Regions from separate parts of the Bradyrhizobium sp. MI1.10 genome, predicted to be linked through region 1. Evidence: riboswitches for the same ligand, from Rfam matches in the RefSeq annotation. Region 1 holds a riboswitch; the other holds the start of a gene.

Region 1 (3,409 bases):
GACGCGATCAGAGCCGCCACGACGCCGGCACTCATCATCTGCGGCGACGAGGACGATCCGTGCGTCGGCGCAAGCCTGTTCCTGAAGAAGCACCTGCCTGCGGCAGGGCTCGCCATGTTTCCGAAGTCCGGCCACGTGCTCAATCTCGAAGAGCCCGCGCTGTTCAACGAAACGGTGGAACGGTTCGTCACGCTGGTGGAAGCGGGAAGATGGCCGGCGCGCGATGCGCGGTCGTTGCCGGCGCATTAGCGCGAAGGCGTCGCCACACACTCCGTCGCGTAGTCCGGAGGGAGCGAAAGCGTAATCCGGGGCCTTCGCCTCCGCGGATAGAATCCCGGATTGCGCTACGCTTCATCCGGGCTACGGGAATCTTACTTCCTGCCGCCTCGCGTCAGAAGAAACACGCCCTGCTCGCCGAACAGATTCCACACCCACCAGGGCATCCGCAGCCGCAGCGGGCGGCCGTAGAGGTCGAGCGCCTCGGCACGTTCCATCTTGACGTCGATCGCGTCGCAGAGCTCGACGAAATCCTTGATGGTGCAGAAATGGATGTTGGCGGTGTCATACCAGCTTGCCGGCAGATTCTCCGTGCGCGGCATGTGGCCGCCGATCAGGAGCTGGAGCCGCATCTTCCAGAAGCCGAAATTCGGGAACGACACGATGGCGCGGCGGCCGATGCGCAGCAAATTCTCCAGCACCACCTTCGGCTGCCGGGTCGCCTGCAACGTCTGCGACAGGATCACGTAGTCGAAGGCGTCATCGGGATAATTCACGAGATCGGTGTCGGCATCGCCCTGCACCACCGCAAGACCCTTGGCGACGCAGCGGTTGACGCCCTCGCGTGACAGCTCGATGCCGCGGCCGTCGATGCCGCGGGTCTCCAGCAGCTGGAGCAGGTCGCCCTCGCCACAGCCGACGTCCAGCACCTTCGAGCCCGGCTTGACCATCTCGGCGACCAGCACATGGTCGGCGCGAAAATCACCGGGCTGCCCGGTCGCAAGGCCGCCCAGCGGCAACGCTTCCTGTACAGACATGGCTAGCCGTCCTTGTTAAGCAGTCTTGGCAGTGAGCCCGCGCGCCTTGCCTGCCGACTGCAGGAAGGCACGGGCAATGTCGAAGAACTCGGGCACGTCGAGCAGGAACGCGTCGTGACCGCGATCGGTCTCGATCTCGGCGAAGGACACCCGCGCGCTCGACGCATTCAGGGCGTGCACCAGCGCGCGCGATTCCGAGGTCGGGAACAGCCAGTCGCTGGTGAAAGAAACCACGCAGAAGCGGGTCTGGATTCCCGCGAACGCCTTCGCCAGCACGCCGCCATGGTCGCCGGCGATGTCGAAATAATCCATCGCGCGGGTCAGATAGAGATAGGAGTTGGCGTCGAAGCGCTCGACAAAGGACGAGCCCTGGTAGCGCAGATAGGACTCGACCTGGAAGTCGGCGTCGAACGAGAAGGTCGGCAGCTCGCGGTCCTGCATGCGCCGGCCGAATTTTCGATGCAGCGCGGCGTCCGAAAGATAGGTGATGTGCGCCGCCATCCTAGCGACAGCGAGCCCGCGATGCGGATGGATGCCGTGATCGGCATAGCCGCCTTGGTGCCAGTCGGGATCGGCCATCACCGCCTGACGGCCAAGCTCGTGGAACGCGATGTTCTGCGCCGAATGTCGTGTCGAGCAGGCAATCGCCAGCGCGGAGAATACCCGGGTCGGATACGCCGCAGTCCATTGCAGCACCTGCATGCCGCCCATCGAGCCGCCGACGACTGCGAACAGCGTGTCGATGCCGAGCCGGTCGATCAGCATCGCCTGCGCGCGCACCATGTCGGGGATGGTGATGACGGGGAAATCGAGGCCCCAAACCTTGCCCGTCGCGGGATTGATCGAAGCCGGACCGGTCGAGCCCATGCAGCCGCCGATCACGTTGGAGCAGATGATAAAATACTCGCTGGGATCGAGCGGTCGGCCGGGGCCGACCAAGGTCTCCCACCAGCCGGGCTTGCCGGTGACAGGGTGCACATTGGCGACGTGCTGGTCGCCGGTCAGCGCATGGCAGATCAGGATCGCATTGGAGCGATCGGCATTGAGCTCGCCGTAGGTTTGGTAGGCGATCTGGAACGGGCTGAGATCGACACCGCAATCGAGCTGCAGCGGCTGCTCCGTGCCGAACTGCGCAACCTGCGAGCTCGGACGATCCACCTCGTGCGACCGCTCGTCGGCAGTGATCGCGGGACTGGGAATTGACTGGACGCCAACCATCTGACCATCGACCTCGTTTGCGATCGTAGAAGTGACCGCATTGACATCAGGCCATGAAAAACCCGGCCTGAACGATAGGTTCGGCCGGGATCGAAAGCGTCCCCGGCCTGTTTAGCGAGTTTTTTAACGTGGCTGCAAGCCGGCCGGCTCAAATGACCACGGAACGGATAAAAACTACCGTCTTGGACGGTTTTCGTCAAGTCGCGGCCCGGATCGACCAAATTCGCCTGTCGCGCCGCCGGCGGAAAGGGCCCGATTTCCCTTTGCATTTCTCTTTGCTTTCGCAGCCCCGACTGCCTAATCAGGATATCCATCACAGCGGTGACGGCTCGACTGAGCCGCATTGGAACGCCTCTCAACAGCACCTGTCAGACATGTCCCAACGTCCGCCCGCGCCACCATCGCTCCAGGAATTGCGCAAGGAGATCGACGCGATCGACGAGGGCATGCATCGCCTGCTGATGCAACGCGGCGACATCATCGACCGCCTGATCCAGGTGAAGCAGACCCAGGAGGTCGGCTCGGCGTTCCGCCCGGCACGCGAGGCCTCCATGATGCGCGACCTCGTGCAGCGTCATCGCGGCATCCTGCCGCTCGACACGGTCGAGAGCATCTGGCGCGTCATCATCGCGACGTTCACCTATGTCCAGGCGCCGTTCTCGGTACACGCCGACATCTCGGCGAGCGAGCCCGCCATGCGCGATTCCGCGCGATTCCATTTCGGCTTCACCGTGCCCTACGTCGCGCATTTCAGCGCGCAGGCGGCGGTCGAGGCCGTCGCGAAATCCAAGGGCGACCTTGCGCTGGTCTCGGCAACCTCGAGCCGCACGCCGTGGTGGCTGTCGCTGGAAGAAGCCGGCGCGCCAAAGATCATCGCGCGGCTGCCCTTTGTCGAGCGCGCCGACCATCCGGCGGCGTTGCCGGTGTTCGCGGTCTCGCGCGTCGCCGACAGCGCCCTGGTGACGGAGGTCGAGACCTTCAGCGTACGCGTGTCAGGGTGGAACGCCGAAGTTGCGCGCGTCCTGTCGCCGCTCGCCGAGATCGTGGCGGTGCCCGACACCGCCTTCGACGGCGCCGCGCTGCTGGTCTCGGTCACCGCGACGAGCAGCCTCGACAAAATCAAGGCTGCCCTGATCGAAGCGGGGGCCTCGGTGCGC
Region 2 (3,409 bases), on a different contig from region 1:
GAGCTCCGTCACGTCGGCATCTTCCCGCGCTTCGAGGTGATGCGCGACTGGCACGAGAAGCAATCGCTTCCGGTCGAGAGCTTTGTGATCGCCGACGGCCTGCACATGAACGATTGGGGCTACGCCTGCTTCGCCCAGCTCCTCGGCGACGACATCATCCGCTCCGTCGGCCAGATCAAGCTCGGCGTGAACGTGCCCGCGGACGTGCGGACGTACCGGCCGATGTAGCTTGGTGCCGTAGGGTGGGCAAAGGCGCGCTCTTCGCGCGCCGTGCCCACCATCTATCGGCACCGCGATCGTGAAGGGTGGGCACGCTTCGCTTTGCCCACCCTACGATTCCGAGTGTGTGGCTACGCCTTCTCCAGCGCCGCGGTCAGATCCTCGATTAGATCATCCGCGTGCTCCAGCCCCGCCGAGAAGCGGATGAATCCCTCGCTGATGCCGAGCGCGGCGCGGTCCTCCGGCTTGAGGCGCTGATGCGTCGTGGTGGCGGGGTGCGTGACGAGGCTCTTGGCGTCGCCGAGATTGTTCGAGATCTTGGCAAGCTTGAGCTCGTTGAGCACGCGGAACGCCGCCTGCTTGCCGCCCTTGACCTCGAGGCCGACCAGCGTCGAGCCGCCGCGCATCTGCTTCTTCACCAATGCCGCCTGCGGATGATCGGCGCGGCCGGGAAACACCAGCCGCGAAATCTTCGGATGGCTCGCCAGCACGTCCGCGATGCGCGCGGCCGTCTCGGTCTGCGCGCGCACGCGCACGGCGAGCGTCTCCAGGCCCTTGAGCAGCACCCAGGCGTTGAACGGCGAGATCGACGGGCCGGTCTGGCGCATGAAATTGTGGATGTGCTCGGCGATGAACGCCTCCGAGGACAGGATGATGCCGCCGAGACAGCGGCCCTGGCCGTCGATGTGCTTGGTCGCGGAATAGACCACGACGTCGGCGCCGAGCGCGAGCGGGCTCTGCCAGATCGGCGTGGCGAACACGTTGTCGACGACGAGCCGCGCGCCGCCGCTGTGCGCGATCTCGGCAATGCCGGGAATGTCGAGCACGTCGAGCGTCGGATTGGTCGGGCTCTCCAGGAAAAACGTCTTGGTGTTCGGCTTCATGGCGCGCTGCCACTGGTCAAGATCGAGGCCGTCGACCAGCGTGGTCTCGATGCCGTAGCGCGGCAGCAAATCCTGCACGACGTAGAGACACGAACCGAACAGCGCGCGCGAGGCCACGACGTGATCGCCGGCCTTCAGCGGCGCCAGGATCGCCGTCGTCACCGCGGCCATGCCGGTCGCGGCGGAACGTGCCGCTTCGGCGCCTTCGAGCTCGATCATGCGGCGCTCGAACATCGCGATGGTCGGATTGGAGTAGCGTGAATAGATGAAGCCGGGGTCCTCGCCCTTGAACCGCGCCTCGCACTCCTCGGCGCTGTTGTAGACGTAGCCCTGGGTCAGGAACAGCGACTCCGAGGTCTCGCCATATTGCGAGCGCAGGGTGCCGGAATGAACCAGGCGAGTTTCGGGACGGTATTGCGCGGTTGGCGGCGGGGACTTCGACATAGGACCTCCTGAAGTGACCATCGAAAATGGCCACAAAAAAACCGGCCTGGAATATTTCCACGGGCCGGGATCACAGAGGTCCCCGGCCTGTTTAGCGACTTATTTAACGTGGCTGCAAGCCGGCCGGCTCAAATCACCACGGGATAAGTCATGCTCATATTCCGCAATGCCCTTTCCGTCAAGACGTCCATCGGATAGCCGTAAAACGCTCATATTTCCCGCATGTCGGGATGTGTTTGATCCCTGATGAGGACCCCCGGTTGACGTTCACGGTCGCCGCCGACGCCAATGGTATCCTGCCCGACCGCATGATCGCGGCGATGGCGGAGGGCGGTCTCATCCTGCCCGCTTACGACTTCGTCGAAAGCCAGATCCAGCCGGCGAGCCTCGATTTGCGTCTTGGCGACATCGCCTATCGCGTTCGTGCCAGCTTCCTGCCTGGTCCCGGCGCCACCGTTGCCGAGCGCATCGACGAATTGAAGCTGCACGAGTTCAGCCTCGCCGACGGCGCGGTGCTGGAGACCAACTGCGTCTACATCGTGCCGCTGCTCGAAAGCCTCGCGCTGCCGCCGGAGATCGTCGCGGCCGCCAACCCGAAGAGCTCGACCGGTCGGCTCGACGTCTTCACCCGCGTGATCGCCGACGGCACCCGCCGCTTCGACATGATCGGTGCCGGCTATCACGGCCCGCTCTATGCCGAGATCAGCCCCAAGACGTTCCCGGTGCTGGTCAGCGAGGGCTCGCGCCTGAGCCAGGTACGCTTCCGCACCGGCGATGCCATCCTCAACATCGACGACCTCGAGGCGCTGCACGCGACCGAACGTCTCGTCGATATCGACGATGCCGATCTCACCGGCGGCGTCGCCGTCTCCGTAGATCTCTCCGGCGAGAAGAGCGGCGGCTTCGTCGGCTACCGCGCCAAGCGCCACACCGGCGTGATCGACGTCGATCGCCGCGCCGGCTATTCCGTCGAGGAGTTCTGGGAGCCGATCTCGGCCCGTCCCGACGGCAGCCTGATCCTCGATCCCGGCGAGTTCTATATCCTGGCGTCGAAAGAGGCGGTGCAGGTGCCGCCCGATTACGCCGCGGAGATGGTGCCGTTCGATCCGCTGGTCGGCGAGTTCCGTGTGCATTATGCCGGATTCTTCGATCCCGGCTTCGGCTATGCCGGCGCCGGCGGGTTGGGGTCGCGCGCCGTGCTCGAAGTGCGCTCGCGCGAGGTGCCGTTCATCCTCGAGCACGGCCAGATCGTCGGCCGCCTCGTCTATGAAAAGATGCTGGCGCGCCCCGACGCCATGTACGGCCAGCGCATCGGCTCAAATTACCAGGCCCAGGGGCTGAAGCTGAGCAAGCATTTCCGGGTGTAGGGATAGGCTCACCTTCCGCTGTCATGCCCCGGCTTGACCGGGGCATCCAGTACGCCGCAGCCTATCGGTTCGATCACATCCGCCTCTGGAATACTGGATCGCCCGATCAAGTCGGGCGATGACACCGAATCTGTGTCAGGATAAGAAGCGAATCCGGGCTACGTCCGAGGTGGCGAAATGACAGATCAATCCGAACTCGACGCAAAAATCCTCGACGACGTCGCAGACGCGCTGATCTATTCGGATCGCTCCGGCACGATCATGCGGTGGAATCGCGCATCGTCCGCACTGTTCGGATTCTCCGCGGACGAAGCGCTGGGTCAGAATCTCGACCTCATCATTCCCGAACATCTGCGTGCCGCGCACTGGAAAGGCTTCGAGGCCGCGCTTGCCAGCGGCGCGATGAAGCTTGCGGGCAAACCGACACTGACCCGCGCGCTGCACAAGGACGGACGCAAGCTCTACATCGAGATGACCTTCGCGCTGGTGCGGGAC

What was found. A riboswitch is a leader RNA that binds a small molecule or an ion and turns the genes downstream of it on or off. The one in region 1 is predicted to bind S-adenosylmethionine.
Region 2: it holds a riboswitch for S-adenosylmethionine, as region 1 does, so the genes downstream of both, AC0L3K_RS32750 (O-succinylhomoserine sulfhydrylase) here and metX (homoserine O-acetyltransferase MetX) in region 1, are expected to answer to the same signal.

The regions. Positions count from the first base shown of each region.
Region 1 covers NZ_JBVVPN010000020.1:1,781-5,189, forward strand. The annotation lists gene AC0L3K_RS21290 (alpha/beta fold hydrolase) at 1-249, shown strand, start outside; gene metW (methionine biosynthesis protein MetW) at 372-1,034, opposite strand; gene metX (homoserine O-acetyltransferase MetX) at 1,050-2,252, opposite strand; SAM riboswitch at 2,343-2,422, opposite strand; gene AC0L3K_RS21305 (chorismate mutase) at 2,627-3,409, shown strand, end outside.
Region 2 covers NZ_JBVVPN010000044.1:26,685-30,093, forward strand. The annotation lists gene AC0L3K_RS32745 (SGNH/GDSL hydrolase family protein) at 1-228, shown strand, start outside; gene AC0L3K_RS32750 (O-succinylhomoserine sulfhydrylase) at 351-1,547, opposite strand; SAM riboswitch at 1,618-1,697, opposite strand; gene AC0L3K_RS32755 (2'-deoxycytidine 5'-triphosphate deaminase) at 1,778-2,914, shown strand; gene AC0L3K_RS32760 (PAS domain-containing protein) at 3,092-3,409, shown strand, end outside.